Regions from separate parts of the Rhizobium sp. N731 genome, predicted to be linked through region 3. Evidence: predicted binding sites of a transcription regulator. Region 3 holds the regulator's gene; each other region holds the start of a gene.
The links. Region 3 encodes LexA, which represses DNA repair genes until DNA is damaged. Its sites were predicted from a motif close to TGTTCNNNNTGTGTTCNG; they were not measured.
Positions count from the first base shown of each region.

Region 1: AMK02_RS08235 (DUF5680 domain-containing protein) is a predicted target of LexA. The motif match lies at 4,556-4,573, and genes of this name have one in related genera.
Region 2: AMK02_RS32200 (ImuA family protein) is a predicted target of LexA. The motif match lies at 4,630-4,647, and genes of this name have one in related genera.
Region 4: AMK02_RS04490 (PA0069 family radical SAM protein) is a predicted target of LexA. The motif match lies at 5,583-5,600, and genes of this name have one in related genera.

Region 1 covers NZ_CP013601.1:1,664,404-1,672,300, reverse strand. Annotated here, with positions in the region: gene AMK02_RS08245 (L,D-transpeptidase family protein) at 1-763, shown strand, start outside; gene dnaE (DNA polymerase III subunit alpha) at 822-4,319, opposite strand; gene AMK02_RS08235 (DUF5680 domain-containing protein) at 4,823-5,287, shown strand; gene AMK02_RS08230 (ABC transporter ATP-binding protein) at 5,298-5,981, opposite strand; gene AMK02_RS08225 (lipoprotein-releasing ABC transporter permease subunit) at 5,996-7,300, opposite strand; gene proS (proline--tRNA ligase) at 7,316-7,897, opposite strand, start outside.
Region 2 covers NZ_CP013601.1:4,293,490-4,301,386, reverse strand. Annotated here, with positions in the region: gene leuB (3-isopropylmalate dehydrogenase) at 1-11, opposite strand, end outside; gene AMK02_RS20785 (pyridoxal-phosphate dependent enzyme) at 180-1,112, shown strand; gene leuD (3-isopropylmalate dehydratase small subunit) at 1,214-1,822, opposite strand; gene AMK02_RS20775 (VOC family protein) at 2,060-2,479, opposite strand; gene AMK02_RS20770 (hypothetical protein) at 2,586-2,819, opposite strand; gene AMK02_RS20765 (HpcH/HpaI aldolase/citrate lyase family protein) at 2,933-3,838, shown strand; gene AMK02_RS20760 (DUF1737 domain-containing protein) at 3,838-4,044, shown strand; gene AMK02_RS20755 (metallopeptidase family protein) at 4,068-4,505, opposite strand; gene AMK02_RS32200 (ImuA family protein) at 4,668-5,621, shown strand; gene AMK02_RS20745 (Y-family DNA polymerase) at 5,662-7,080, shown strand; gene AMK02_RS20740 (error-prone DNA polymerase) at 7,077-7,897, shown strand, end outside.
Region 3 covers NZ_CP013601.1:1,977,845-1,985,741, forward strand. Annotated here, with positions in the region: gene gltA (citrate synthase) at 1-173, opposite strand, end outside; gene AMK02_RS09825 (ComEC/Rec2 family competence protein) at 464-2,893, shown strand; gene lexA (transcriptional repressor LexA) at 2,874-3,593, opposite strand; gene AMK02_RS09835 (VOC family protein) at 3,792-4,688, shown strand; gene kdsA (3-deoxy-8-phosphooctulonate synthase) at 4,685-5,530, shown strand; gene eno (phosphopyruvate hydratase) at 5,671-6,945, shown strand; gene AMK02_RS09850 (FtsB family cell division protein) at 7,080-7,400, shown strand; gene pdhA (pyruvate dehydrogenase (acetyl-transferring) E1 component subunit alpha) at 7,546-7,897, shown strand, end outside.
Region 4 covers NZ_CP013601.1:908,490-916,386, reverse strand. Annotated here, with positions in the region: gene AMK02_RS04520 (polyprenyl synthetase family protein) at 1-790, shown strand, start outside; gene AMK02_RS04515 (tetratricopeptide repeat protein) at 918-2,750, shown strand; gene AMK02_RS04510 (4-(cytidine 5'-diphospho)-2-C-methyl-D-erythritol kinase) at 2,763-3,647, shown strand; gene moaB (molybdenum cofactor biosynthesis protein B) at 3,647-4,198, shown strand; gene AMK02_RS04500 (hypothetical protein) at 4,281-4,616, opposite strand; gene AMK02_RS04495 (glycosyltransferase family A protein) at 5,011-5,529, opposite strand; gene AMK02_RS04490 (PA0069 family radical SAM protein) at 5,669-6,826, shown strand; gene AMK02_RS04485 (ribonuclease HII) at 6,994-7,683, shown strand; gene AMK02_RS04480 (IS110 family transposase) at 7,796-7,897, opposite strand, start outside.

The DNA of each region.
Region 1 (7,897 bases), 310 kb from region 3:
TTCGGATGTCGAATTGCGGCCCTCCATACCCGACAGCCCGCAAAAGCCGGTGCAGGTGGCGATGAACGATACCGCCGCCATGCCGATGCCGATGGTGCAGGCGCTTGCAACGCATGAAGCCGAGCCGCCGTCAGAGCCGATCAGCATGCTCATCACGCGGCGCACGCTGCGCGAGACGGTGATCGACATCCAGACGCTACTCAATCAGCTCGGCTTTTCCGCCGGCGATCCTGACGGCGTGCTCGGTCCGTCGACCGTGCAGGCGATCAACGCCTTCAAGACGCTGCGGCCGACGGAATTTGCCGGCGACAGGAGCCTGGTCTCCGACGCGTTGCTCAAATCCGTCTATGCCGCAACCGGCAAGGGCGAGCCGCCGAACGGCGTCATCATGGTGCGGCAGGCCTTCAAGCCGATCTTCGAGGCTCCCGTGACGATCGCCGATCCGGGCCTGGCACTCGGCACGCATTTCTTCACGCTGCATGCCGTCGATGGACAGGCCGGCACGGCGGATTGGCTGGGCATCACGCTCGAGAACAATCTCTCCCGCGAGACGATGAAACGGCTCGGCATCGCCAGCCAGGAAAGCTCGATTGTGATGGGCAAGCCGATTGCCCTTTCGCTGAGCCGCATCACGATCCCCGACGAAACCCGCCGCAGGATCGACGCGCTGATCTCGCCCGGCTCGACGTTGACGATCTCCGATACGGGCCTTGGCCGCGAAACCGGCGAAGGCACGGATTTCATCACAATCACCCGGGGGTGATGACTGTCACCCGGGGGTGATCACGATCAACTGGGTTGATCAGGATCAGCCGGGTTGATCAGACAAGCTCGACGTCGACGACGCCGGGGGCGGCGCGAAGGGCAGCGGCAATCTCCGGAGTGATGCGGTATTTCTCCGGCAGCGCCACTTCCACCTCGCGTTTGCCCTCTTCCTTGATGACAATGAAGGAAACCAGACCGTCGCCCTTGGTGTTCAGATGGCCGGCAACCATTTTCAGCGGTCCGGAATCTCTGACATAGACGCGCAGCGCCTTCTGCATCTGCAGCGACTTTTCCTCAAGCGACTGGATCGTCTGGATGCGAAGACCGATACCCTCCGGCCGCTCCTCACCGGTCGCGGTCAGCAGGAAGGATTTCCCGGACTCGAGCACGTCGCGATACTGGTTCAGCATCTCCGAAAACAGCACCGCCTCGAACTGGCCTGACGAATCGGAAAAGACAATGATGCCCATCTTGTTGCCGGTGCGGGTCTTGCGCTCCTGCTTTGAGATGACGGTTCCGGCAAGACGCGCATTGGCAGCCCCCTGCTTGATCGCCTGAGAAAACTCGGCAAAGGTCTGCACACGCATCTTCTGCAGGATGTTGCTGTAGGAATCGAGCGGGTGGGCCGTCAGATAGAAGCCCAGCACCTGAAATTCCTTGAGCAGCCGCTCCGATGCCAGCCAGGGTGAATAGGGCGGCAAGGAGATCTTCTCCGGGCCTGAGTTTAGTGCGCTGCCAAAAATATCCGACTGGCCGCTCAGCTTGTTTTCCTGGGCGCGCTGGGCATAACCGAGAATGCGGTCGAGGCCGGCGGCCAGCTGGGCTCGGTCGGTGCCGAAACAATCGAAGGCGCCGGCATAGATCAGGCTTTCGAGCACGCGGCGGTTCACCTGGCGCGGATCGATGCGCAGGCAGAAATCCTCGATGCTGGCAAAAGGCTTGTCGCCACGCACCTCGACGATGTGGTCGACGGCGGATTCGCCGACGCCTTTGAGGGCGGCCAGCGCATAGTAGATACGATTGTCGCCGGTCTCGAAATGGCGGAAGGAGGTCTGCACCGAAGGCGCGATCACCTCGATGCCGAGCCGCTTGGCGTCCTGACGGAAATCATTGACCTTTTCCGTGTTGGACATGTCGAGCGTCATCGAGGCGGCGAGGAATTCGACCGGATAGTGCGCCTTCATGTAGGCCGTCTGGTAGGAGACGATCGCGTAGGCGGCGGCGTGCGACTTGTTGAAGCCGTAGTTTGCGAACTTCGCCAAGAGTTCGAAGATGTTGTCGGCTTGCGGCTTTGATACGCCGTTCTTGACGGCGCCGACGACGAAGCGTTCCCGCTGCTGGTCCATCTCCGCCTTGATCTTCTTACCCATGGCGCGGCGCAGAAGGTCGGCTTCGCCAAGCGAATAGCCCGACAGGACCTGGGCGATCTGCATCACCTGTTCCTGATAGACGATGACGCCCTGCGTCTCCTTGAGCAGGTGGTCGATCATCGGATGGATCGATTCCAGCTCTTCATCGCCGTGCTTGCGGGCATTGTAAGTCGGGATGTTCTCCATCGGGCCGGGGCGGTAAAGCGCCACCAGCGCGATGATGTCCTCGATGCAGTCCGGCTTCATGCCGATCAGCGCCTTGCGCATGCCCGCACTTTCCACCTGGAACACGCCGACCGTCTCGCCGCGCGACAGCATCTCGTAGGTCGGCTTGTCGTCGAGAGGAATGGCCGCAAGATCGACATTGATGCCGCGCTTGGCGACGAAATCGACGGCGACCTTCAGCACCGTCAGCGTCTTCAGACCGAGGAAGTCGAATTTGACGAGGCCGGCCTGCTCCACCCACTTCATGTTGAACTGGGTGACAGGCATGTCGGAGCGCGGATCGCGATACATCGGCACCAGCTTGGAAAGCGGCCGGTCGCCGATGACGATGCCGGCGGCATGGGTCGAGGCGTGGCGATAAAGCCCTTCGATCTTCTGGGCGATGTCGAGCAGCCGCGCCACCACCGGTTCTTTCGCCGCCTCCTCCTGCAGCTTCGGCTCCTCCTCGATCGCCTTGGAAAGCGGCGTCGGATTGGCGGGATTGTTCGGCACGAGTTTGCAAATCTTGTCGACCTGGCCGTAAGGCATTTCCAGCACGCGTCCGACGTCGCGAAGTGCGGCACGCGCCTGCAGCGAACCAAAGGTGATGATCTGCGCCACCTGCTCGCGGCCGTACTTGGCCTGGACGTAGCGGATCACCTCTTCGCGGCGGTCCTGGCAAAAGTCGATGTCGAAATCAGGCATCGAGACGCGTTCCGGATTGAGGAAGCGCTCGAACAGTAGCGAGAAGCGCAGCGGGTCGACATCGGTGATCGTCAAGGCATAGGCGACCAGCGAACCTGCCCCCGAACCGCGGCCGGGACCGACCGGGATGTCGTGCTGCTTGGCCCATTTGATGAAGTCGGAAACGATCAGGAAGTAACCCGGGAAGCGCATGCGCTCGATGACGCCGAGCTCGAACTCCAGCCGCTCGCGATAATCCTTTTCCTCATAACCGGGCGACATGCCGAGGGTCGAAAGCCGCATGTCCAGCCCTTCCACCGCCTGACGGCGCAATTCGCCCGCCTCGGCGCGTTCCGCCTCCTCGGCATCGTCGGTGGCGCCCGTGAAACGCGGCAGAATCGGCTTTCGCGTTTTCAGCACGAAGGAGCAGCGCCTGGCGATCTCGATCGTGTTCTCAAGCGCTTCCGGCAGGTCGGCAAAGAGCTTGGCCATCTCAGCCCGGCTCTTCAGGTAGTGATCCGGAGTCAGGCGAAAACGGCTGTCGTCGGAGACGATGGCGTTATGCGCAACCGCCATCAGCGCATCATGGGCGTCGTAATCGTCGCGGGTCGGAAAGAACGCCTCGTTGGTGGCGACGAGCGGCAGGTCATGCGTGTAAGCAAGCCCGACGATCTTCTGCTCGTGCCGCTTGTCGTAGGTGCCGTGCCGCTGCAGCTCGACATAGAGTCTGTCGCCGAAGAGACGCTTCAGCGTGAGCAGCCGGGCTTCCGCCTGGGCGGAATGACCTTCCCTGACAGCTGCGTCGACCGGCCCGGTCAGGGCGCCGGTCAAGGCGATCAGCCCTTCCGTGCCTGCCTCTTCCAGCCAGGAGGTTCTGATATGAATGGCCTGGTTGCTATCGCCGCCGAGATAGGCGCGGCTGACGAGATCGACCAGCCTTTCGTAACCAGCCTCCGTCGCGGCAAGAAGAACGATCGACGGCAGCTTGATCAGGGTCGGCTGACCGCCGCGCTTTTCGCTTTCCAATCCGTCTTCCATGTCGATCGAGACCTGGCAGCCGATGATCGGCTGCAGGCCCTCGTCCATTGCCTTCTGGGAGAATTCAAGGGCGACGAAGAGATTGTTGGTGTCGGTAATGGCGATCGCCGGCTGACTGTCGCCGGTCGCCTTATAGAGGATCTTCTTCAGAGGCAGCGCGCCCTCAAGAAGCGAATAGGCGGAATGGACCCTCAGGTGGATGAAGCCCGGCGTGCCGCCGGTCGTCTCACCCATTGAACCCTTTTCCGTCTCCGCCATGACATGCCTTCCCAATCAGCCGAAATGAATCGGATGCATTGTCGGCATTGAGGGCGATGATGTCCAGAAGAAGACCCGCGTGCGAACCGCATGACTGCCATGCGATCCCCGAAAACTTTAGATTGCGATGACAATAAGCGAGAAGCTGGCAACGAACATTGCGATGGAGGTGAATGCTGCGATATCACGGATCATGTCAGTCATCTGGCTCTCCTTTACTCGTTATGTTTTCAATTTGTTCCATCTATGTTCTAATGTCAACAGGAATCTTTTCCTTTGCGCTTGCGTTTGAAGAATCTCGAAGCGCTTGGCGATTCGCATGGGCGCCTGCGCTCGGTTCGATAGGCAGCAGCCCGCCCCCTTTCCCAATCTTCGACAGATTCCGCCATTCCGTTCAGATAGGCCACCGCCCAAGTCGATTTACTGAATTCCGACGCATGTTCTCTGTATGTTCTTTACATGCCGCAGCATATTTGCCAGCATCCCGCCGAGAGGAGAATGACATGCTCGACATTGCGCAGTTGAACGAATTCATCGTGGAGGCGAAGGCTGCGACCTATGTCGGCGGCGGAGTGCCGCGCACGCCCTGCCGGTCGGGTTCCCATGATATCGGGTATGAGAGCGGCGACTGGCATTATCTCGACAGCTATTTCGGCGGCACCGACTTCGCCGGACAGGAAGTGGTTTGGTTTGCCCGCCAACCCGTCTGGGCGATGAATTATTTCGGCCGCGTCGTCGCGCCCGATCTCATCGACGGCAGTGCCGCCGGAACGGTGATCAAGGCAGCGCTGTCGGCAATGTATCGGGAGCGCCGCTTTCTTGGCGGAATGGAATTCGATCATCCGTTCGGCCGCTATGTCGACCGCAGCGAAGGCGGCTGCGAGAGTTTCAGCGGCCATGAATGCATCATGGTCGCCGGCAGGAAGGCCTATGTGCTCGATTACCGCGGCGGGCTGGTCATCCCGTGATCACCTTAGACTAAAACTCTACGACCTTGCCATCGGAGATCGTGACGCGCCGATCCATGCGGCCGGCGAGTTCGTGATTGTGGGTGGCGATGAGGGCCGCAAGGCCGGATTGGCGCACCAGCGCCTCCAGCGCGTCGAAGACGTAGCTTGCCGTTTCCGGATCCAGATTGCCGGTCGGTTCGTCGGCAAGAAGCAGCGTCGGCGCATTGGCGACGGCGCGGGCGATCGCAACGCGCTGCTGTTCGCCCCCGGAAAGCTCGGCCGGGCGATGCGAACCGCGATGGCCGATGCGCATATAGTCGAGGAGCTGCCCGGCCCGCTCCTGGGCTTCCTTCCAGGACAGCCCGGCGATCAGCTGCGGCATCATGATGTTCTCAAGCGCCGAAAATTCCGGCAGGAGATGGTGGAATTGATAGACGAAGCCGATCTCGCGGCGGCGGATCGCCGTGCGCTTCTCATCGGAAAGGCCGTCGCAGGCATGGCCGTTGATGGTAACCTCGCCGCCGTCGGGATGCTCGAGCAGGCCGGCGACATGCAGCAGCGTCGACTTGCCGGTGCCGGAGGGGGCGACAAGGGCGACGATCTCGCCTTTCGCCAGCGAAAAATCCGCTCCCTTCAAGATCGTGAGCAGCGTATCACCCTGCCCGTAATGGCGCTCGACGCCGGTAAGCTTGAGGACGACGTTGCGATTCATGAATGCGGCATTCCTTATTCGTAGCGCAGGGCCTGCACCGGATCGAGCCTGGAGGCGCGCCATGCCGGGAAGATGGTGGCGATGAAGGAGAGGCTGAGCGCCATGACGACCACCGAGATCGTTTCGCTGATATCCATCTCGGCCGGCAGCTGGCTGAGGAAATAGACCTGGGGATTGAAAATCACGGTGCCGGAGATCCAGGAGAAGAACTGGCGGATGGATTCGATGTTGACGCAGACGAGAACGCCGAGCAGCACACCGGCAAGCGTGCCGACGATGCCGATCGCCGCCCCGGTCATGAAGAAGATGCGCATGATCGCCCCGGCGCTGGCGCCCATGGTGCGCAGGATCGCGATATCGCTGCCCTTGTCCTTCACCAGCATGATGAGGCCGGAGATGATGTTGAGCGCCGCCACGAGCACGATCAGCGTCAGGATCATGAACATGACGTTGCGCTCTACCTGGAGCGCGGAGAAGAAGGTCTGGTTGCGCTGACGCCAGTCGGTGAGATTGATCTGGCGGCCGGCCGCCTCTTCCACCTTCGGCCTCAGCGCGTCGATATCATCGGGATGATCGACGAAGAGCTCGATCGACTGCACCAGCCCGGCCGCATTGAAGTAGAGCTGCGCTTCCTCGAGCGGCATGAAGATGATCGACGAGTCGTATTCCGACATGCCGATCTCGAACAGACCGGAGATCTTGTAGGATTTGACTCGCGGATTGACGCCCATCGGTGTGATGTCGCCTTCCGGCGAGGTCAGGGTGATGAGGTCGCCGACGCGCAGACCCAGCTGGTCGGCCATGCGGGTGCCGATCAGCACGCCTTCACCGGAGGCAAAGCCCACCATGTCGCCGGACTTGATGTTATTAGAGATCGTTTTGAGCTTGGTGAGGTCTTCGGCGCGGGCGCCGCGCACCAAAGCACCGGTGCTACCCCCAGCCTGGGCCGAAGCGAGCACCTGGCCTTCGACCAAGGGCAGCGCCATCTTGACGCCCGGCACCGCGGCGAGTTTGGCGGTCAGGTCGGGATAATCGGTAAAGGGGCCGTCGACCGGCTGCACGATCATGTGGCCGTTGATGCCGAGGATGCGCGAGACGAGCTCGGTGCGGAAGCCGTTCATGACGGCCATGACGATGATCAGCGTCGCGACGCCGAGCATGATGCCGACGAAGGAGAAGCCGGCGATCACCGAGATGAAGGCCTCCTTGCGGCGGGCGCGCAGATAACGCCACGCCACGAGACGCTCAAAGGTGGAAAATGGCTTGCCAGCCGGACCCAAGCCGGATTTTGAACTCCGGTCCACTGCTGCCTCCGCCATTTCGCCTCCGTTTCCTTAAGCCACGAACCTGTTGATCGCCGCTTCGATGGTCATCGTTTCGCGGGCGCCGGTCTTGCGGTCCTTCACTTCGACCTCGCCGTTCGCGACCGCACGCGGGCCGGCGATGATCTGGACAGGTACGCCGATCAGGTCGGCCGTCGCGAATTTCGTGCCGGCCCGGTCGTCGGTATCGTCATAGAGCGCATCCTTGCCGGCCTTTTTCAGAGCGGCGTAGATCAGCTCACACGTATCGTCGCAGGCCTCATCGCCCACCTTCATGTTGATGACGACGACATCGAAGGGTGCGACCGATGCCGGCCAGATGATTCCGTTGTCGTCATGCGAGGCTTCGATGATGGCGGGAACAAGGCGTGTCGGGCCGATACCGTAGGAACCCATGTGAACGAAGTGTTCCTTGCCGTCAGGTCCCTGCACCTTCGCGCCCATCGGCTCGGAGTATTTCGTGCCGAAATAGAAGATGTGGCCGACCTCGATGCCGCGGGCCGAAAGGCGGTCGCCCTCGGGCACGGCGTTGAAGGCCGCCTCGTCGTGCATTTCCGAGGTCGCCGCATAGAGCGAGGTCCATTTGTCGAAGAT
Region 2 (7,897 bases), 2.0 Mb from region 3:
CGCGCTGTCATGGAGCCCTCCTGGAAAAACAAGCTGCGGCTTCTTAGACCCCGGAACTGGGCATTTCAAGCGAGGGAACGGGCGAATCGGTACGCTTCGTTCTCAGCCACGATAGTTGCTCCGACGCCTTCAACTGGAATAGAACGGTAGGCTCCAGCATTTATTTCCGGAATGTTTCCATGCCTTCAGCGCCTCTTCATCTCGACACGCCTCTGGCTCGAACAGCGCCTGATTACAGCGCCAGCGGCAAGCCGCTCTGGCTGAAGCTCGATGCACTGCAGCCCTCCGGCAGCTTCAAGCTGCGCGGCGTCGGTCGGCTTTGCCGGCACGAGGTGGACAATGGCGCGCGCGAGATCTTCTGTGCTTCCGGCGGCAATGCCGGTATTGCCGCGGCCTATGCCGGCCGGGCGCTCGGCGTGCCGGTCACGATCGTCGTGCCGGAGACGACGGCGGCCGATGTTCGGCAGACGATTGCCGCAACCGGCGCCAATGTCCTCGTGCACGGAGCCGTTTTTGACGAAGCCAATGCCCACGCGGTCGAACTCGCCCGCAGCCGCAAGGCAAGTTATGTGCATCCTTTCGACCATCCGCTTCTGTGGGATGGCCATGCGACGCTGATCGACGAAGTGGTGGCGAAGGGGGCAAAATTTGACTGTGTCGTCACCAGCGTCGGCGGCGGCGGGCTGCTTGCCGGCATTGTCGAGGGGCTGAAGCGAAACGGGCTGCCCGACGTGCCTGTGATTGCCGTCGAAACCGAAGGGGCAGCTTCGCTGCATGAGAGCCTCAAGGCAAATGAGCGCATCGCCCTGCCCGCAATCACCTCGATCGCCACATCGCTCGGCGCGCGGCAGGTGGCCCCGCATGTCTTCGACCTGCCGAAACGGCATCCGATCGAAAGCGTTCTCGTCAGCGACGCCGACGCCGTTGCCGCCTGTCTGAAATTTGCCGATGCGCAGCGCATCCTGGTCGAGCCGGCCTGCGGTGCTGCCCTTGCCGTTGCCGATGTGCATGCCGGGCTGCTTGCCCGCTTCGACAATCCGCTGATCGAAGTCTGCGGCGGCATCGGCGTGTCGCTGGAAAAGCTGAGGCTCTGGAAAGAGAAATTTCTCTGAGCTGCGGCAGTTACAGCGTCCTTTGCGCGCGTGAGATGCGCGCCGCTATAAAGAAAAAGCCGGGCGAAAGCCCGGCTTGATCGATCGGCAGTTCGTCAGGGTTAAGCGGCCCAGGGATGCGAAGCGGCGTTCTTCTTTTCGAATTCGTCGATCGCCTTACCTTTTTCCAGGGTCAGGCCGATATCGTCGAGGCCGTTCAGCAGGCAGTGGCGCTTGAACTCGTCGAGATCGAACTTGATCGAGCCGCCATCGGGGCCGGTGATCTCGAGGTTTTCGAGGTCGACTGTCAGGATGGCGTTGGAGCCGCGCGAGGCGTCATCCATCAGCTTGTCGAGGTCTTCCTGGCTCACCTTGATCGGCAGGATGCCGTTCTTGAAGCAGTTGTTGTAGAAAATGTCGGCAAAACTGGTGGAGATCACGCAGCGAATGCCGAAATCGAGCAGTGCCCAGGGAGCGTGCTCGCGCGAGGAACCGCAGCCGAAATTATCGCCGGCGACCAGAATCTTGGCATCGCGATAGGCCGGCTTGTTCAGCACGAAATCGGGATTTTCGGAGCCGTCTTCATTGTAGCGGGCTTCGGCGAAAAGGCCCTTGCCGAGACCGGTGCGCTTGATGGTCTTCAGATAGTCCTTCGGAATGATCATGTCGGTGTCGATGTTGACGACCGGCAGGGGGGCTGCAACGCCCGTGAGCTTCACGAATTTATCCATGACCCATGCTCCATTTCAGCAAATGTACTTTCCTGAATGTGCATCTAGTCCAGTTTTTTGCCGAAATGAAGGAGAATCTTTCTAAAGCGTACCGCGATCTTTCAGATTCGCTTGCTACGCTTTAGGTCTGGTCTGCCGCATGTCGTTCTCGCAAAACCGCTGCACACTTTTGCGCGACATGCTTTCAAATGATGGCCACGCGGCGTTTCGCGTGGCCTGGCAACGGTACGCGCCCCGTTATTTGGCAGGCGCGTTCAAACCCCAGAGGACGCCGAACGGGTCGCGAAGCTGGCCGTAACGGTCACCCCAGAACATCAGTTCGACCGGCATGACGACTTCGGCGCCGGCGGCCACGGCACGATCCCACCAGAAATCGATATCGTCGATGACAAGCTGGATGGCGAAGCCTTCATGACCTTTGAAGGGATGGCCGTATTCGGGATAGGCATCCGCCAGCATGAGGGAGCTGCCATTGATATAGAGATGAATATGCATCGTCCGGCCGCTTTCATCGACCGGCACCCTGTGGGCCTCTTCGGCACCGAAGGCCTTCTTGTAGAAATCCGCGGCCTTCACCGCGCCGTCGACGGTCAGATAGGGCAGCAGGCCATTCTTCACCGGCGGCAACTTGGCCGGCTTGTTTTCCGTCGTATCCATGCTCGTCCTCCATCGTTTTTGAGCGCCGGCAGAATGCCCGGCTGCTTCAAAGACGTATCATGGAAGCATGATGCGACAGTGTCGGCGATTTTTTTGAAAGCAGGCCTCAGAGATCGATGATCGTGCCGCGACCGTCGTTCCAGATGCGCATCTCCGGCTTGCCGTTGTTTGCCTTGGCGCGGACCGGAGCAGGCTTCATCTTCATCGAAAGCGCGCGTCCGACCATGAGCACGGTCAGGATGCCGCCGACGGCAAGCGTCACCGAGAAGGTGAGAAGCAGCATGGCGACAAAAAAGGTGGCGCCGGCCAGCATGAAGAAGATGGAGCGAATGTTCTGCATGGGTTTGAGACCTTTCTACAGAAAGGAATGTGGTCCTTCCTTTTCCTCTCTGCAAGGCAAGCATGGCTTTTTGTTGTCTTGCCGGGCTTTGCGAAGCTTGGCACTAATGGCTGATGAAGCAAACTACACCTCTGCGTTCCTCAAGTCTGCGCCGCTCGGTGCTGAGTGTCCCGGCCATCAATCTCCGGGCGCTCGAAAAGAGCCGTTCCCTTGATTGTGATGCGGTTATTTTTGATCTGGAGGATTCCGTCGCGCCGGAGAACAAGGGTCAGGCGCGGGAAAATCTGCGGGCTTTTTTTGCCGGGCCGCCGCTTGCGGGCAAGGAAAGGATCATCCGCATCAATTCTCTGTCATCCGCATTCGGGGCGGCGGATCTCGATCTGGTCAAGGCGCTTTTGCCCAACGCCGTTCTCCTGCCGAAAGTGGATGGCCCCCAGGATGTCACCGACATCGGCGATCTGCTTGCCGATGCAGATGCGCCGGAGGAGCTGCGCATCTGGGCCATGATCGAGACGCCGCGTGGCGTGCTGAATGTCAGGGCGATCGCCGAAGCCGGCTGCATACCGGGGGCGCGGCTCGATTGCGTCGTCGTCGGCCTCAATGATCTGCGCAAGGAGACCGGCGTCCTGCCGCAGCCGGGGCGAAGCTTTCTCGTGCCTTGGCTGATGCAGGTCATTCTGGCGGTCAAGGCCTCTGGGCTCGATGCGCTCGACAGCGTCTTCAACGATTTCCGGGATGGCGAAGGTTTCGACGTCGAATGCGGGCAGGGACGTGCCATGGGTTTTGCCGGCAAGATGCTGATCCACCCCGCGCAGATTGCGGCCGCCAACCGGCATTTCGGCCCGAGCGCGGAGGAGATTGCCGAGGCGCAGGCAATCATATCAGCCTTTGCTGATCCGGCGGCCAGGGGCCTCAACGTCATCAATGCGAACGGGCGGATGATCGAGCGGCTGCATCTTGTCCAGGCCGAAGCTCTGGTTCATAAAGCGCGTCTGATTTCTGCAAGAAAGCACGCCTGATGAAACTCTACCGCTTCCTGACCGGCCCCGACGACGCTTCCTTCTGCCACAAGGTTACCGCCGCCCTCAACAAGGGCTGGTCGCTGGAGGGTTCGCCGACCTATGCCTTCAATGCCGCAACCGGCGCGATGCAGTGCGGACAGGCCGTCGTCAAGACTGTCGAAGGCAAGGATTATGATCCGGAGATGAAGCTCTCCGAGCAATAGGACCTTCTGCCGAACGCACGGTTTCAGCGGTCGGCAGCTTCCTCGGCGCTGGCCTCGATCCGCTCCATATCCTCGTCGCTCAGCCCGAAATGGTGGCCGATCTCGTGGATCAGGACGTGAGTGATAATATCGCCGAGCGTCTCGTCGTTCTCGGCCCAATAATCGAGGATGGGGCGGCGGTAGAGACGGATGCGGTTCGGCATCTCGCCGGTTTCCACGGTGAAACGTTCGGAAATTCCCCTGCCTTCGAAAAGGCCGAGCAGATCGAAAGGGGTTTCCAGCGCCATGTCCTCGAAAACGTCGTCATCGGGGAAATCCTCGATCTCGATCGTGAGATTGGTCGTCAGCTGGCGGAATTCATCCGGTAGATGGCTGTAAGCCTCCATGGCCAGCGACTCGAAGGTGCTGATCGTCGGCGCATGGCGGTCCTGCCAATCATCGCTCTGGTCTATGCGGGCCATGAATATTCCTTCCTTTGCGGGCCCATATAGAACCTTTGCCGCCGATTTTCGAGTGCGGAATCAAAGGCAGGAATAAATTCATAGAAAATGGTTGTTGACTCTTCTTCAGCTCTCTGGAATCCATAAGAACATAACAGGAACAAGACGGACGGAGTAAACGCCATGGCGCAGAACGCCCTGGCGCGCGAGCGGCTTTTTGCGCTCCGCGAAACCATTGCCAAGCTGGAAGGAAAGCCTGCGCCGGCGCTTGCGGCAGCGGAGCGGGAAGCCCTGGCTTCGGGTGAGACCGGGCGGCAGGATGCGGAACGGAATGGGCGCGCACAGCGCCTGCCGTTTGGCGTGGCATCGCTCGACGAAGCGATGGAAGGCGGGCTGCCGCTCGATGCGATAACGGAAATCCGTTCGACGCTTTTCCGGGATGCGGGAGCTGCCAGTGGGTTCGCCCTTGCGGCCGCAGCGCTGCTGCAGCGAGTGGAGGAGGCGAGCGATTGTTCGCCAATACTCTGGATCGGCGATACGGTCTCGACGATGGAAGCCGGTCTTCCCTATGCAGTGGGTCTGCAGGATTTCGGCCTGCGGCCCGAGTGTTTCCTGCAGGCTTTGCCGCGCAAGCTCGACGAGGCGCTCTGGCTTGCGGAAACCGCGGTGGAAAGCGGCGCCTTTTCGGTGGTCATCCTGGAGATCAGGGGCAATCCTGCGCATTTCGGCCTGACCGAGAGCCGGCGGCTCGGTCTTCGCGCCAAGGCGGCCGGCCGGCCCCTCTTCCTGCTTCGGCAGGCCGGAGAGGAGGAGGCGAGCAGTGCCGCCTTCCGGCTGCTTGCCGAACCCGCGCCCTCCGGCATGCGGGCTCTGCCGGATGGATCGAGACTTGCCGGCAGTATCGGCAATCCGGTTTTTCATCTCAGCCTGGAGAAGAGCCGCAACCCGGCTCCGCTCTCCCTTCTTCTGGAGTGGAACCCCCATGAACGTCAGTTTTTCCCCATCGACGAGCCAAGGCGCGCTCTTACTCCAGACGAACGGTCAGCGCATCCTGGCGCTCAGCTTTCCGCATCTTTCGACGGACAGGATCGCCCGCAGAAAATGGGGTCTTTCCTGGCGTTCGAAAGGGCGTCCTGAGGCTGCGCCGATCGTCTGCGCCGGAAAGCACGAAAATGCCATGCGCCTGACGGCGCTGGACGAGGCCGCGGAGGCGCTTGGCCTGAAGAAGGGTCAGGGTGTCGCGGAAGCGCGCGCCATGCATCCGAAACTCGATATCGTTGAGGAGGATTCGGCCGCCGATGCGCGGCTGCTCGAAGCCATCGCCGACTGGTGCGACCGCTATACGCCGCTGGTGGCGATCGACGGACGGGACGGGCTGTTTCTCGACATTAGCGGCTGTGCCCATCTTTTCGGCGGCGAGAGAGCGTTGCTGAAGGATATTCTCCTCAGGCTTTTCCATATGGGGCTCGACGTCCAGGGTTCGATCTCCTCTTCGCCCGGCCTTTCCTCGGCCATCGCTCGTTTCGGCAATGGCGGCGTCATCGAAGACGAGGAAATGGAGGATGTGCTGGCGCCGCTGCCGGTCGCCGCGCTTCGATTGAACGAAGACACCGTGGCATCGCTGAAGAAGCTCGGGCTGAAATATATCGGCGATGTCATGAATGCGCCGCGGGCGCCGTTGACCCGCCGTTTTGGAGCGAACCTGCTTTTGCGGCTCGATCAGGCGCTCGGACATGACGAGGAACCGGTTTCGCCGCGCCTGCCGGTTGCGAGCCTTTCGGCCGAGCGGCGGCTGGCCGAGCCGATCGGCACCGAAGAGGATATTCTCGCCCTTGCCGGCCAGATCGCCGTGTCGCTGAAACCCTCCCTGGAAGCTCGCGGCGCCGGTGGCCGCGTCTTCGAACTCGTGCTGTTTCGGGTCGATGGCCGGGTTTTCCGGATTTCGGTCGGCGCTTCACGGCCGCTCAGAGAGCCGAAGCGGATCGCGGATCTTTTTTCCCAGCGTCTGCAGGCAATTCATGATGATCTCGATGCCGGATATGGTTTCGAGATCCTGCGGCTGAATGTCGTGCGCCATGAGCCCTTCGAAGGCACACAGGGTGACTTCGACGGCGGCCGGCAAAGAGAGGTCTCGCTTGCAGCTTTCGTCGACCGCGTCGCGGCCCGCCTTGGCGCGGACTGTCTCCAAAGCTTTCAGCTCCGCGAAAGCCACGTGCCGGAGCGTGCCGCTATTGCAAGCCCGTTCATGGAAAGTTTTCCGGCGCATCGCAGGAGCGAGGGATGCCGTCTTTCCCCAGCTCGCAGCGAGCGGCCCCTGAGGCTTTTTGCCAGACCGGAACCGGTGGAGGCCTTGCTTGCCGAAGTTCCGGAAGGGCCGCCGCAAAGTTTCCGGTGGCGCCGTATGCAGCATCAGGTTCTGCGCAGCGAAGGCCCGGAACGGCTTGCCATGGAGTGGTGGATCGATGGCGCCGACGCCAAAACGCGTGACTATTTCCGTGTCGAGGATAATGCCGGGCATCGTTTCTGGATTTATCGCGAAGGCTTTTACGGTGAAGAGCCGCCGCCGCGCTGGTTCATGCACGGGATTTTCGCATGAGTGCGGCACCTGCATTTTTCGAGATCGGCGCCCGCACCAATTTCTCCTTTCTGGAGGGTGCTTCGAAGCCCGAGGAAATGGTGGTGCAGGCCGCTGCGCTGAAACTTTCCGGTCTTGGAATCGCCGACCGGAATTCGGTAGCCGGCGTCGTTCGGGCGCATGCGCAGGCGCAGGAGATCGAAGAGAAATTCAGAAGAAGGCACGAGAAGAACCTCGACGGCAGAGAGGAAGAGAAGGTTCTCGATCCGATCCGGATTCAGCCGGGCGCCCGTCTCGTTTTTTCGGACGGAACGCCTGATATCCTTGCTTATCCTGAGAACAGGCAAGGGTGGGCGCATCTCTGCCGTTTGCTGAGTGCGGGAAATTTGAGAGCGGAGAAGGGATCCTGCCTGCTTTACGAGGCGGATATCATGGAATGGGGAGACAAGATGATGCTTGCCCTCGTTCCCGGCCAGGCGGCTGCCATCGAGCCTGTCGCCCAGCAGGAATTGGAAGCCTGTCTCGCCCGGTTCCGGAACCGTTTCGGCAAGGCGTTTCACGTGGCGCTGGCGCCTGCCTATGATGGCCGCGACAGGCAGGTTTTCGCGGCACTTTCCGTGATCGCCGCCCGCCACCGCATTCCTGTCATCGCGACCAACCAGCCGCTCTATCACCATACGGATCGCCGCCCCCTTTCCGATATCGTCATCTCGATCCGGGAGCATGTGCCGATCGCCGAGGCAGGATTTCTTCTTGCTCCGAATGCCGAGCGTTATCTCAAGGACCCACGTGAAATGGCCCGGCTGTTTCGCGACTATCCGGAGGCGATTGCCAATAC
Region 3 (7,897 bases):
GTGATTTTCGATTCACAGGATGCGGTCGAGGTGAAGCCCGGATCGTAAGTGAAGGAAGCGGTGTTCTTGTAGAGAGCACCGATGTCGATGACGCTCGGGCCGATCGTGCCGCTTTTAACGGCGAGGTCGACTGATTTGTCACCGATTTTTATTGTAGCGCTTTGATCCGTCATGCTGATCCTCCGAAATGTCGGTGGCGCCACAAAAGCGCCATAGGGGTTAAGCGTCCTTTCCGATAGCTATATGATCGCAACGCTAATGCCAAGTTACCGTGACGGCATTTTGTGCATTGCGGCATCACCTTTTAGGCACTGCAGCGATGAGCCGCACGCATAGCGGAAGCCGATGATTCGACTGGCCTTTTGCCGCTTAAGATTTTCCCTCATATTTCAATCGATTATCCTTGCCGGATTTGCTTGAAGGTTGCATTCTGGCGACTTTACGGGGTGATCTTGGGCGGGGCATGCAGGAATTGACGACAGCCGAATTGCGGCCGCAAGCGAGCGTCGGCCTTGCCGATCCGCCGGATTTTCCTGCGCCTGCGGTGGTGACTCAATCGGTAAGGACGCAGTCGCAGACCCCATTGCGTCGTCGGCTGCTGGCCACCGGCCGGCAATCGCTGCGTGCCGGAGCCTGCATGCTGGGCGAAGAGGCCGATCATGGCCGCCTGCTGCTGTTCTCGCCGGTCTTCCTCGGAGCCGGCTCGGCCTTCTGGTTTCTCGGCAGATCGGATTTTCCCCTCGTTGCATCGCTGCTCTGCCTGCTGGTGTCGGCGACCGCGGTTTTCCTCACCGGTCCCAGCCGGCCGGTCTTGCGCGCAAGTTTCATGGCGCTGGCACTTTTCGCCGGCGGCATGCTCTCGGCTCAGTTCGAGAGCTGGCGGGCTTCGACGGTGATCCTCGATTCATCCGTGACGACGACGGTGACCGGCCGTGTCGAACGGCGGGAAGGCGACGGCCGCGGGCGCTGGCGCTACATTCTTGCCGTCACCGGCACCGAGGCGCCGGAGCTGAAACGGCCGCCGAGACGCATTACCGCGATCGTCCGGGGTGCCGATGCGCCTTTCGAGATCGGCGACATCATTACCGGCAAGGCACGGCTGACGCCGCCGGCCGGCCCCGCACTTCCCGCGCTCAACGACTTCTCCTTCGGTGCCTATTTCGACGGCATCGGCGCCAACGGTTTCTTCTACGGTGCGCCGGAGAAACTCGACTTGGAGGCAGGCCCGCAGGCGGACAGGTCGACGGACGCGCTGCTCGAATGGCTCTACCGCCTGCGCAGCAGCATCGGCGACCGCATAAGATCGATCCTGCCCGGTGACACCGGCGCTTTTGCCGCTGCCCTGGTGACGGATGAACGGCGCGCCATCTCGAAGACGACGACGGAGGCGCTGCGCCAGTCCGGCCTTGCCCATGTCGTCGCGATCTCGGGCCTCAACATGGCGCTGTCGGCCGGCATCTTCTTCGTCGGCTTCCGGATGCTGCTCAGCCTCTTTCCCGGTGTCGCCCAAGCCTATCCGACAAAGAAATTCGCCGCCGCCGGCGCGCTCATCGCCGTCACCGCCTATTACCTGATCTCCGGTTTCGGCGTTTCGGCCGAGCGCGCTTTTATCATGATGGCCATTATGCTGATTGCCATCTTCTTCGATCGGCCGTCGATCAGCCTGCGCAATATCGTTCTCTCTGCGCTCATCATCATCGCCATTTCACCTTCTGAAGTATTGGGACCGAGCTTTCAGATGTCCTTTGCCGCGACATTGGCTTTGGTATCGGGCTATCAGCTCTGGAAGGACAGGCGTGTCCGCGAAAACGCTTTTCTGAAACTGCCGATCATCAGGCCGGTGGTTGCCGTCGCCGGTTTCTTCGGCGGCGTCTTCCTGACCTCGCTGATCGGCGGCTTTTCCACCGCACTGTTTTCGATCGAGCATTTTCATCGCCTGACGGCTTACGGCCTGCCGGCAAACCTTGCGACGATGCCGATCATCTCCTTCATCGTCATGCCGGCCGGGTTGCTGGCGATGTTGCTCATGCCTTTCGGTGTGGACGCTCCGCTCTGGAAGGTGGTCGGATTCGGCCTCGATCTGGTGATTGCGGTCGCCAAGACGGTGTCCGGCTGGGGCGGTGATATCGGCGTCGGCCACTTGCCCGCCTGGTATTTCGCAGTGGCGGTGGCAGGCTTTCTGCTGCTGACGCTGCTGCGCACCCGACTGCGCCATGTCGGCACATCGATCATCGCCATCTCGACGCTCATCGTGCTGCTTCTGCCGGCTCCCCGGCCGCCGGATCTGGTGATTTCGGAGGATGGCAGTCTGGTTGCGGTTGTCGCGGCTGAGGCAATAGCTTCCAACCGTGAAAACCCGCCGGATTTCATCTTCGACCAGTGGCAGCGAGCGCTGGTCCTGCCGACACATGATCCGCCGAAGATGCTGGATGGTCCGGCTATCCCGCCGGAAGGAGAAGACCGCCGTGTCAGGCTTTCCCGCGATCAGCAGAACGAAGCGAGCGCAGCGATGCGGGCAGCCGCAGCAGGCGGTGAAGCAAACCGCTTTTCCTGCGTCAAGAAAGCCTGGTGCACATCAAGACTCGGCAATGGCCATATCGTGACCGTCATCGACAATGCCGCCTATCTCGGCCCGGCCTGCGATACGGCCGATATCGTCGTGACCTCGGTCCGTCTGCGCTTCGACAGCTGCCGCTCAGGCGGCACGCTTTTCACCGGCGAGACGCTGCGCAGGACCGGTTCCGTCGAATTGCGCTTCGCCGGTGCCGACCTGGAGGTCACCACCGCCTTCGATGCTTTGTCGCGACCATGGATGCGCCACCGCGCCTATGATTGGCGCAACGATCGTTTTACCGATTCCGGCCCATCCGGCGTCAGTGATAGCGACGGATGAGGCCGACGAGCTTGCCCTGCACCTTGACGCGGTCGGGTCCGAAGATGCGGGTCTCGTAGGCCGGGTTGGCGGCCTCGAGCGCGATCGAGGCACCCTTGCGGCGGAAACGCTTCAGCGTTGCTTCCTCGTCGTCGACGAGGGCAACGACGATATCGCCGGGACTTGCGGTGCTGCCGTTGCGGATGATCACGGTATCGCCGTCGAAGATGCCGGCATCGATCATCGAATCGCCCTTGACCTCCAGCGCGTAGTGCTCACCGGAGCCGAGCATATCCGCGGGAACGACGATGTCGTGGGTGTTGTTCTGGATCGCCGAGATCGGAACGCCGGCGGCGATACGTCCCATGACCGGCACGGAGATGGAGTTGCCATTGTCGGCGACCGGCTTTGGCGCAGCGGGGGCGGCGACCGGCTGGGGCTTGCCGAGGCTGCCCTCGATGACGCTCGGCGAAAAACCGCGCCGCTGTTGAAGGCTGGGGTTATAGGCCTCCGGAAGTTTGATCACTTCAAGCGCCCGGGCGCGATTCGGTAGGCGGCGAATGAAGCCGCGCTCCTCGAGCGCCGTGATCAGCCGGTGGATTCCGGATTTCGAGGCGAGATCCAGGGCATCCTTCATTTCGTCGAAAGAGGGAGGGACGCCGGATTCCTTCATGCGCTCATGAATGAAAAGGAGAAGCTCCTGTTGTTTGCGCGTGAGCATCGACGTCAGACCCCGTGATTGAAACAAATCCAGAACGGACACTATATGTTCCATATGTGTTCCGCAAGTAGCTAAATTTCCGTAAAACTTCGCGTCAACTCGTCGAGATTTTTATTTTCATTCGCCGGATTGGTGCACATGTCTTGCATTGAGCGAGGTGCTGTCGCACATCTCTTGCCGGTTTCAGGAGGGATATTCATGAACGCGCATTCCGCCAAGTCGCACCCGCTGGATCATGTCGTGCTGCCCGTGGTCAATATCGATCTGGCGCGTGAAAGGCTCGGCAAGCTCGGTTTCACCGTCGCCGCTGATGCGCGCCATCCCTTCGGAACGGAGAATGCCTGCGTCTTTTTCGCCGACAAGACCTATCTGGAGCCGCTTGGCGTTGCGAGTGTCGAGGAGAGCGAGGCAGCGGCCCGCCAGGGCAATGTCTTCATTGCCCGCAATCGCGCCTTCCGTTTCCGCTGCGGCGAGGAGGGACTTTCTGCGCTGGCCTTCCTCAGCGAGGATGCCGGCGTCGATCATAAGCGCTTGGTCGGCAACGGCGCGAGCGCCGGTGAGATGTTGCAATTCAGCCGGCCGATGCGGATGCCGGATGGTTCGGAGAGCGTCGGCAGCTTCAAGCTGGCCTTTGCAGCTGATTTGCGCGCCCCCGATTTCTTTCTCTTTACCTGCCAGCGCATCAATTCGTTCCCGACAGATCGCGCCGCGCTGGAGACGCATGCCAATGGCGTGATCGGTATTGCCGAGATCGCGCTTTGTGCGCCGGACCCGGCGGCATTCGCCGCTTTCGTCGGACTTGCGATAGGGCAGGCGGCGGCGGAGAAAACCGGTTTCGGCGTGAATATCGCGGCATCGAATGCGAAGATCAGCCTGATGACGCCGGAAGGGCTGGAGGCCTATTTCGAGCTTGTCGTCTCCTCCGCCGATCGTGGCCTGCGCGGCCGGGCAATCCTCTTCACTGTCGCCGATCTTGCCGTGACAGAAGCGCATTTGGCTGCTAACGGGGTGACCTACACGCGCAAGAACAACCGCATTCTGGTGAAGCCCACGCCCGGGCAGGGTGCGCTCTTCGCCTTCGAGGAAAAACGATGAGCACCGACACGAATTCCGAAGTCAGGATCGGCGAAGGCGAAGGCCAGGTCACCTTTTCCAATATCGCCCGCCTGTCGCTGATTGCCGGCCCATGTCAGATGGAGAGCCGCGATCACGCCTTTATGGTCGCCGGCACGCTGAAGGAGCTTTGCGGCAAGCTCGGCATAGGCCTTGTCTACAAGAGCTCCTTCGACAAGGCGAACCGCACCTCGCTCTCGGCAGAGCGCGGCATCGGCCTGGAAAAAGGCATGGAGGTCTTTGCCGACCTCAAGAAGGAATTCGGTTTTCCCGTCATAACCGACGTCCATACGGCCGAGCAATGCGCCGAGGTGGCCAAGGTGGTCGATGTCCTGCAGATCCCGGCCTTCCTCTGCCGTCAGACCGACCTTCTGATCGCAGCAGCCAGGACCGGCCGCGCCGTCAATGTCAAGAAGGGCCAGTTCCTCGCCCCTTGGGATATGAAGAACGTCCTGAAGAAGCTCAATGCCAGCGGCAATCCGAACGTGCTGCTGTGCGAGCGCGGCGCCTCCTTCGGCTACAATACGCTGGTTTCCGACATGCGCTCGCTGCCGATCATGGCGGCGATGGGCGCGCCCGTCATTTTCGATGCGACCCACTCCGTCGCTCAGCCGGGCGGGCAGGGCGAATCCTCGGGCGGTCAGCGCGAGTTCGTCGAGACGCTGGCACGCGCGGCAGTGGCGACGGGTATTGCCGGCGTCTTCCTCGAAACACACCAGGACCCTGACAACGCACCATCCGACGGCCCGAACATGGTCTATCTCAAGGACATGCCGCGGCTGCTTGAGAAATTGCTTGCGTTTGATGCGGTCGCCAAGGCCTGACCTTCAACAGGATGACATGATCGTGGTCTAGGCCACTTGGGAACGCCGATTCGAAGGCTGGTAATTGCGCATTGTAATTTGCACGCCTTCGATTATGACAGGCTTCGAACGTTTGATCACCCACCGAGCAGGAAGAACCCATGACTGCAATCACCGATATCATCGCCCGCGAGATCCTCGATAGCCGTGGCAATCCCACCGTCGAAGTCGACGTCTATCTCGAAGACGGCAGCATGGGCCGCGCGGCCGTTCCCTCGGGCGCCTCGACGGGCGCGCATGAGGCGGTCGAGCTGCGCGACGGCGGCAAGCGCTATCTCGGCAAGGGCGTCGAAAAGGCGGTCGAGGCGGCCAACACCGAGATCTTCGACGCGATCGGCGGCATCGACGCCGAAAACCAGATCCAGATCGACAACATCATGATCGAGCTCGACGGCACGCCGAACAAGTCGCGCCTCGGCGCCAATGCGATCCTCGGCGTGTCGCTCGCCGTCGCCAAGGCTGCCGCCCAGGCATCCGGCCTGCCGCTTTACCGTTACGTCGGCGGCGCTTCCGCGAGCCTCCTGCCGGTGCCGATGATGAACATCATCAACGGTGGCGCCCATGCCGACAACCCGATCGACTTCCAGGAATTCATGATCCTGCCGGTCGGCGCCGATTCGATCGCCGAAGCCGTGCGCATGGGTTCGGAAGTCTTCCATACGCTCCGCAAGGAGCTTGCCGCGCAGGGCCACAACACCAATGTCGGCGACGAAGGCGGCTTCGCCCCCGGCCTGAAGAGCGCGCCCGAAGCCCTCGACTTCATCATGAAGTCGATCGAGAAAGCCGGCTACAAGCCGGGCGACGACATGTGCCTCGGCCTCGACTGCGCCTCGACGGAATTCTTCAAGGACGGCAAGTATGTTCTCGAAGGTGAAGGCCGCACGCTCGAATCAGGCGCCATGGCCGAATATCTGGCCGAGCTTGCCGGCAAATACCCGATCATCTCGATCGAAGACGGCATGGCCGAAGACGACTGGGATGGCTGGAAGGCACTGACCGATCTGATCGGCAACAAGACCCAGCTCGTCGGCGACGATCTCTTCGTCACCAACTCCGCGCGCCTTCGCGACGGCATCCGCATGGGCGTCGCCAACTCGATCCTCGTCAAGGTCAACCAGATCGGTTCGCTGACGGAAACGCTCGATGCTGTCAACACGGCGCACAAGGCGGCCTATACCGCCGTCATGTCGCACCGCTCCGGCGAAACCGAAGATTCGACCATCGCCGATCTCGCCGTCGCCACCAACTGCGGCCAGATCAAGACCGGTTCGCTGTCGCGTTCCGACCGTCTTGCCAAGTACAATCAGCTGATCCGCATCGAGGAAGGCCTCGGCCCTCAGGCGCAGTACGCCGGTCGCTCGATCATCAAAGGCTGATCCTTCCGATTTTTACGGCTCGACCCGCGCCTCCCGGCGCGGGTTTTTTCTTGCGCGCTTTTTACGGTCAATGAACGGTTAATCTCTGTGCGTTATGCTGAACGAATTGGTAATGCGTTCAAGAGCATGCGTGTATGTGGACAAAGCATCATAAGAAGAGAAAGCTCGGCCGCTTCGTCATTCCGGCCATGACGGTCGCCTTCCTTTCCTATTTCGGTTATCATTGCATCCATGGCGATTATGGCCTGCGGGCGACGGAGACGTTCGAGCGTCAGCGCGTCGCGCGCGAACGAGAGCTTGCCGTCTTGAAGGCGAAGCGCGAACATCTGGAGAGCCAGGTGGCGCTGCTGAGTGATGGCTCGCTCGACAAGGATATGCTGGACGAAAAGGCGCGATATCAGCTGAATATGTCGCGTGCGGACGAGATCGTCATATTCAACCATTATTCCAATTAACCGGAATTCGGTTAATTGAAATTTCTGATTTATTTCCAATAATTTAGCGCCGAATACGAGCCATGCAATTATGGCATTGCTGTGGTCATATTTCTTCCCTATGGTACGCGCCACCGAGAAACGACAAACCCATAGGGAGGGTTGAATGGCGCCGCGAAAGACCGCGACCGTTTCCAGCCGCAAAACTGCAGCAAAACCAGCAGCCAAAGCATCGAATGGAGGCCCGGTAGCCGACTTCGATCGGGATGAGGAACTCAAGGCCTATCGCGAGATGCTACTGATCCGCCGCTTCGAGGAGAAGGCCGGTCAGCTTTACGGCATGGGCTTCATCGGCGGCTTCTGCCATCTCTACATCGGTCAGGAAGCTGTCGTCGTCGGCATGCAGATGGCACAGAAGGAAGGCGATCAGGTCATCACCGCCTATCGCGACCACGGGCACATGCTGGCAACCGGCATGGAGGCGCGCGGCGTCATGGCGGAACTGACCGGGCGCCGCA
Region 4 (7,897 bases), 1.1 Mb from region 3:
CGGCGAAAACCACGTCAAGCTCGCCACTTCGGTCGAATTCATGCATACGGCGACACTGCTGCATGACGACGTCGTCGACGAAAGCGACCTGCGCCGCGGCAAGTCGACGGCGCGGATGATCTGGGGCAACCAGGCAAGCGTGCTGGTTGGCGACTTCCTGCTCGGCCAGGCCTTCCGCATGATGGTCGATGTCGGCTCGCTCGACGCGCTCGACGTGCTGTCTTCCGCCGCCTGCGTGATCGCCGAAGGCGAAGTGCTGCAGCTTTCCGTCGCCAAGAACATGGAGACGACGGAGGATGATTACCTCTCCGTCATCCGCGCCAAGACGGCCGCCCTCTTTGCGGCTGCCGCCGAAGTCGGGCCGATCGTCGCCGACGCCGGCCGCTCCGGCCGCAACGCGCTGAAATCCTACGGCATGAATCTCGGCCTCGCCTTCCAGCTCGTCGACGATGCGCTTGACTACGGCGGCAAGGCCGCCGATCTCGGCAAGAATGTCGGCGACGATTTCCGCGAAGGCAAGATCACCCTTCCCGTCATCCTCGCCTATCGCCGCGGCACCACGGAGGAGCGCGCCTTCTGGCGTGATGCGATCGAGGCCGGCAACAGCAGCGACGCCAACCTGGAAAAAGCGCTCGGGCTGATCACCAAATACGGCACACTCAGCGACACGATCGGCCGGGCGGTCCATTACGGCACGATCGCGCGGGACGCGCTGGCGCCGCTTCCCGATACGGTATGGAAATCCGCCCTGATGGAAGTGATCGACTTCTGCATCGAACGCGTCAATTGATCGAACGCCGCGATCGAGGCTGATTTTCTTGCAGCGCCGCTCCAAAAAAGCCATCCTGTTATGAATCAGTGATGACGACTGATTTGCGACCGGCAGCGGCCGGACGCTCTCGAAGAAAGGTTTTCTAATGCGGCAGAGAATTGCCATCCGTCTTCTTACGAGCGCAGCACTGACGGCTGTCCTTTCGCTCGGCGGCATCGCCGGCGCGAGTGCCGAAGATGCGGCCAAGGCGGGCGATGCCGGCAAGGCCGAGAGCTTCTTCGATGCCGATAGCGTCACCACTTTCTCCGGCGCCTTCCTCGCCGCGCGCACCGCCGATGTCGATCACGATTACGAGACCGCAATCGCGCTCTACAAGAAGGCGCTGCAGATCGAGCCCGGCAATCCCGAAATCCGCCAGCGGCTGATGATCTCGCTGCTGCTCAACGGCGACATCAAGGAAGGCGTCAAATACGCCAATGATCTGAAGGGCGATCCCTCTGTCGAGCGCATCACCACGATCGTGCGCGGCATGGATGCCGTGCGCCGCGACGACTACAAGACCGCCGAGTCGATCCTGAAATATAAGGGGCCGAACGATCTCGACCGGATGATGAACGACCTGCTGCTCGCCTGGGCCCGGGTCGGCGCCGGCCGCGGCAAGGAAGCGCTCGCCATGGTCGAGAAGATGAAGGGGCCGGACTGGTTCCGCATCTTCCAGAACTACAATGCCGGCGCCATTGCCGTCGTCACCGGCGACGTGAAGTCGGCCCGCCAGCACCTCAACGACGCCGTGCTCGACAAGGAAGGCGGGGCGACGGCGCCCGACACCTTCATGCGCGCGGTGATGGCGCTTGCCCGCCTCGAGGCGATGCAGGGCAACAAGCAGAAGGCGCTCGACGCCGTTTCGGTCGGCGATAACCTGCTGCCGAATTATGCGCCGCTGAATGCGCTGCGCGACAGCATCGAAAAGGGCGAGAAGCAGGAGCAGCAGGTCAAGACCGCCGAAGAAGGCGCCGCCGGCGTGCTCTTCTCCGTCGGCGGCGCGCTGAACCGCGACGGTGCCGAAGACATCGTCTCGCTCTACCTGCAGACCGCCAACGCGCTCGACCCCAACAGCGCCGATACGCTGGTGCTGCTCGGCGGCATCGCCGAAAAGCAGAACCAGATGGATCGCGCCATCTCCCTCTATAAGAAGGTGCCGGAAGATTCGCCGATGCGGCGCATTTCCGAGCTGCAGCTCGGCCTTGCCCTTGCCCAGGGCGGCAAGGTCGACGAGGCGCGCAAGCACCTGCAGGCGCTGATCGCCTCCGACCCGAAGGACATCCGCAGCTACCTCGCCTATGGCAGCGTGCTCTCCGACGCCAAAGACTACGAGGCGATGGCCGCCAATTACGACAAGGCGGTCGAAGCGATCGGGCCGATCCCCGGCCGCGCCAACTGGAGCGTCTTCTTCCAGCGCGGCATCGCCTATGAGCGGCTGAAGAAGTGGGACCAGGCCGAACCGAATTTCCGCAAGGCCTTGGAACTCAATCCCGATCAGCCGCAGGTACTGAACTATCTCGGCTATTCCTGGATCGACATGAACCGGAACCTCGACGAAGGCCTTGCCATGATCAAGAAGGCCGTCGATCTTCGCCCTGACGACGGTTACATCATCGATTCGCTCGGCTGGGCCTATTTCCGCCTCAACCGCTTCGACGACGCCGTCGACGAGTTGGAGCGGGCGGCGCAGATCAAGGCCGGTGACGCGACGATCAACGACCATCTCGGCGATGCCTACTGGCGCGTCGGGCGCAAGCTCGAAGCCGTCTATCAGTGGAACCGGGCGCTCGCCTCCGAGCCTGAAGCAGCCGAAATTCCGAAGATCAAGGAAAAGGTCGCAAACGGCCTGCCCGCCGACGACGATGCCAAGGCGGCCGACAAGAAGCAGCCGGATCCGCCGCCTGTCACGCCGCCGCCGATCGACAAGAAGTCCTGACGGGCGCCACCGATGCCTGAGCAGGGCTTGGCCAACGCTTTCGGCGTCACCGAAGAGGCGCGCGCGAAGATCAATCTCGCCCTGCATGTAACGGGCCAGCGGCCGGACGGCTATCATCTGCTCGATATGCTGGTGACCTTCGCAGATTGCGGCGACCGGCTGGGCTTCCTGCCGGCGCAGGCCGACACCTTCACCCTGTCTGGCCGCTTCGGCGAGACGCTTGCCGACGACGGCGGCATCAACCTGGTGATCAGAGCGCGCGACCTCCTGCGCGAGGTCGTGGGCGCCCTTGCGTTCCCCGTTCACATCCACCTCCAGAAGAACCTGCCTGTTGCCTCCGGCATCGGCGGCGGCTCGGCCGACGCGGCGGCGACACTGCGGGGGCTGATGCGCCTCTGGGGCACTGGATTGCCGATAGAGACGCTGGCTGCGCTGGCGCTGAAGCTTGGCGCCGACGTGCCCATGTGCCTCGAGAGCCGGCCGCTGATTGCCCGCGGCATCGGCGAGGAGATCGAAGCCGTGCCCGATCTGCCGTCCTTCGCCATGGTGCTTGCCAACCCATTGAAGGGAGTTTCGACGCCGGAGGTTTTCCGCCGGCTCGAGGCAAAGAACAATTCACCCCTGAACCTCTCCCGGCCGGCCGGCTGGCTTGCGGCAATCGGCGCGGCCCGCAACGACCTGGAGCCGCCGGCGCGCCAAGCCGTGCCCGAAATTACGGCGATCTCGGCGATGCTGCAGGCTGAGGGCGCCTTGCTGACCCGCATGTCCGGCTCCGGCGCCACCTGCTTCGGGATCTTTGCCGACATGGCCGCCGCGCGAGAGGCGGCAGCGGCTCTTCACGAGGCGCGGCCCGACTGGTATTTCCAGGCGACGGAAACGGTTTCGGGAGGCATGTGATGGCAGGCTTGGACGAAAAACGGCCCTTCATCGCCGTCGGCATTGCGGTTCTTACCGTTTCGGATACGCGCACCCCGGAGACGGACAAGTCGGGCGATACGCTGGCGGCGCGGATTGCCGAGGCTGGCCACAGGCTGGTCGAGCGGGCGATCGTGCCCGACGACCGGGAGAAAATCGCCGCCCAGGTCAAGACCTGGACCGAGCGGGATGAGATCGACGTCGTCATCACCACAGGCGGCACTGGTTTTACCGGCCGAGACGTGACGCCCGAGGCGCTGGAACCGCTGTTCGAAAAGCGCATGGACGGCTTTTCCGCCGTCTTCCACCGTATTTCCTATGATAAGATCGGCACGGCGACGATCCAGTCGCGCGCCACTGCGGGCGTTGCCAACTCGACCTTCATCTTCGCCCTGCCCGGCTCGCCCGGCGCCTGCCGGGACGCCTGGGACGGCATACTGAAAGCACAGCTCGATTATCGCAGCGTACCGTGCAACTTCGTGGAAATCATGCCGCGCCTGGACGAGCACTTGAAACGCGGCGCACAGAAATAGACCGGCGCTGCCGTTACAGCCGCCGCGATCGCGCCGTCGAAAATCCGATTCAGACTTTTCGGGGCCGACGCGCCGGCGTTTGTCATGTGGCAATGCCCGGCAGAGCCGGCATCGAATCCCAGCTATCACCCGACAGCAAGATGCAGCTTATGCCGTGAACATCCGTGACCACGAGCGTCCAGGTGCCGCTTTTGGCGGCATAGACCTCGAGAACGGCGTTCTGGTTGACCAGCCCGACCGCGGTGAGCTTCTCACCGAAATTCCTGTCGAGGAAACTGACGACGTCGGATCGGCCTGCGCAACTGAGCATCGTCTGCGATGCTGCCGAATGCGGATGCGCGATCACCAATGTCGGCAATATGACCGCCAGCAGCCCGCAGATCATACTGCGTACGCCGTCGATCTTACCGCGTGTCATGACGCACCTCCTTTCGCCGGAAACCCGGCAGAAGAGGAGATTTGCCGACCTGTTCTGCCGTTCACCGGCATTTCACGGCATCCGTTGCGAAGCGCGGCGCTTCGGCGGCGCCATGGGCGAATTATAGCGCGAAATCCGATTGGGCGCCATCTTTGCGCGATGGCGGGACGTAACACAAAGCGCACTTACGGCGAGACGGCTGCCGCCACCGACCGGGGTCGAGCCACGGGTCTCGACCCGTCCTTCGGACCCCCGCTTGCAGGGCGACGGGGATTTGCCGCGCCGGCGTCCTCCATCTCGACGTTGCGTTGGGCACGCCCCCTCGCCCCGTTTTTAACGGGAGAGGGTTAGAGTGATGGGCATCTCGGACAGCGTCGATGCAGGGATGGGCATTCTACCGCGCAGCGCGCGCCACCCAGGAGGGAATCAATTCACTTGAGAGCTTGCGCGGCTTCTGCCCCTTGGCGAAGTCGGCAACAGGCATACCGCTTCTGGCGGCGGCGAGCGCCAGGTTCTTCGGCATCAACAGCCCGAGCTCCAGCGGCGGCCGGGCGCGGGCGACGCGCTGGAAGAAGGGGCGCCGATAGCCGCGCGACGCGGTAAAGCGCGCCGGCGTCTTGTTCAGCGCCACGTATTCGGCGATCTCATCGATCCAGCCGGCCTGCGGCCTGGCGCCCGGCTCGACGAAGAGCAGCCATTCGCCGCGGGCGGAGCGAACGATGTCTTTGATATCCCACTGTGAATGGAAACGGCAGCCGGCGGCGTCGGCGACCCGCGAGGTGCCGTCGCGCGAGCCGTGATCAAGCACGATCACATCGCTGACGAGCCCTTCCACCGCGCCTGCCACCAATACCGATAAGGTCTGCGCCAGTTCGGATTCCTGATCCTGGCATTCGAGAACAACCGTCAACATCGATTATTCATAATGCGCCGCACAATTTTTTGCCAGCACCCTTTTGCGCATTTTGTTCTTGCATTGTTCTCATTTTGTCGATAGGAATTTAATCATCAAAACGGGTGGAGGCAACGGCTTTCCGCCGCGGGAGAATCCGATGAGAGAGCAGTCCCTGGCAGGGCAGGCCGCATTCGCGCCTGCCAATACGGCAGATATTGCCGATGCGATGATCGTGTCCTCCGGTCTCAGGGTCGAAGGCGACCGCCGGCGCGGGCGCGGAGCCGGATTGAATCCAACAGGACGGTTCGAAGCGCTGCAGCGGGAGACCTTCGACGACGGCTGGCAGACGCTGGAAGAGCTGCCGCCGTTCAAGACCGAGGTGCAGATCGAAAAGCCGCGCACCGCGATTACCCGCAACGAATCGCCGGATCTTTCCTTCGACCGCTCGATCAATCCCTATCGCGGCTGCGAGCACGGCTGCATCTATTGTTTCGCCCGGCCGACCCACGCCTATATGGGGCTTTCGGCAGGGCTCGATTTCGAGACGAAGCTCTTCGCCAAGCCCGATGCGGCGAAGCTCTTGGAGCGGGAGCTCGCCAAGCCAGGCTACAAGGTACGGGTGATCGCGATCGGCACCAATACCGACCCCTATCAGCCGATCGAGAAGGAATGGCGCATCATGCGCGGCATCCTCGAGGTGCTGAACAAGGCGAACCATCCGGTGTCGATCGTCACCAAATCGGCAATGATCCTGCGCGATCTCGATATTCTCCAGGAGATGGCCGGCAAGAACCTGGTGCGCGTCGGCATCTCGGTCACCACGCTCGACCGCAAGCTCGCCCGAGCGATGGAGCCGCGCGCCGCCACACCGCCGCGACGGCTGGAGACCATTCATGCGCTCTCGGAGGCAGGCATCCAGACTGCCGTCATGGCCGCTCCGCTGATCCCGGCGCTGAACGATCACGAATTGGAGCGCATCCTAGAATCGGCCAAGGCTGCCGGCGCCGCCGAGGCGAGTTATGTCATTCTCAGGCTGCCGCTCGAAGTCAGCCCGCTCTTTCGCGACTGGCTGCTGCAGCACTATCCAGATCGTTACCGGCACGTGATGTCTCTGGTGCGCTCGATGCGCGGCGGCAAGGATTACGACGCCGAATTCGGCAAGCGCATGAAGGGCGCCGGCCCCTATGCCTGGCAGATCGCCCGACGTTTCGAAATGGCGGCGAAACGCTTCGAGCTGACGCGGCGCAGTGTGCCGCTGCGCGACGATCTGTTCGTGCCGCCGGATGGCAGCGGCGTACAGCTGTCGCTGCTCTGATTTTTTAAGCTTGCGCATCGGCTGCTCAGAAAAACCGCCCTGTTTTCGAGCCCCGAGCGCAATTCCCGCGGATGGCTTTGACCGCCACCATCCGCCGGACCGTCCCCGGCCGCCGCCCTGATCCGGGGACTTGCGGGAAATCGGGTTGGCGTGCGAGGTTCAGCCGCATGAAACGTCGCACGCCACCCGATTCTCCCCTGCTTTTCGACACGGTCCCTCTCGTGCCGGATTTCAAGCTCGAGCTCAAAGCCCGCAAGGCCGGCCACTGGCCGGTCGCCGGCGCCGACGAGGCAGGCCGCGGGCCGCTGGCGGGGCCTGTAGTGGCCGCTGCGGTCATCCTCGATCCGAAGCGCATCCCTGAAGGCCTCAACGATTCCAAGCAGCTCTCGGCGCAGCGACGCGAGGAACTCTTCGTGCAAATCCTGGCGACTGCGACGGTTTCCATCGCCTCTTCCAGCTCGACCCGCATCGACGAGACCGACATTCGCAAGGCCAGCCTGGACGCGATGCGCCGCGCCATCTGCAGCCTCGCCGTTCCCGCAAGCTACGTGCTGACGGATGGGCTTGATGTGCCGCCTGGCCTCGATTGCCCCGGACAGGCGGTGGTCAAGGGCGATGCCCGATCCGTCTCGATCGCCGCCGCCTCGATCGTCGCCAAGGTGACGCGCGACCGGATTATGGCAAGGGCGCATAATGTTTTTCCGGATTACGGGTTTGCCGCCCATGTCGGCTACGGCACGGCGCAGCACCGCGCCGGCATCGAGAAACATGGGCCGTGTTCGCTGCACCGGATGAGCTTTAGACCGCTGCGCAAGGGCGAGGACGGTCCTGAAATGGACGAGCTGATTTCCGAATAGCTCACCCAAAGAAAACCTGGCAATGAGAAGCCGGACTAGCACCGTAAGAGGCGCGCGAGGAAAAGAGAGGCCACGGCATGTCCTCTTCTCCCCGGCGGGGAGCAACCATGTTTCATTTTTGCTGGTATTGTGGCGTCCATTCGGTCTTTCGAGAGAGGATTGTGTTGGCGAGAACGATGAGTTTGCGTGCGACGGCTATGACGGCGCACAGGTG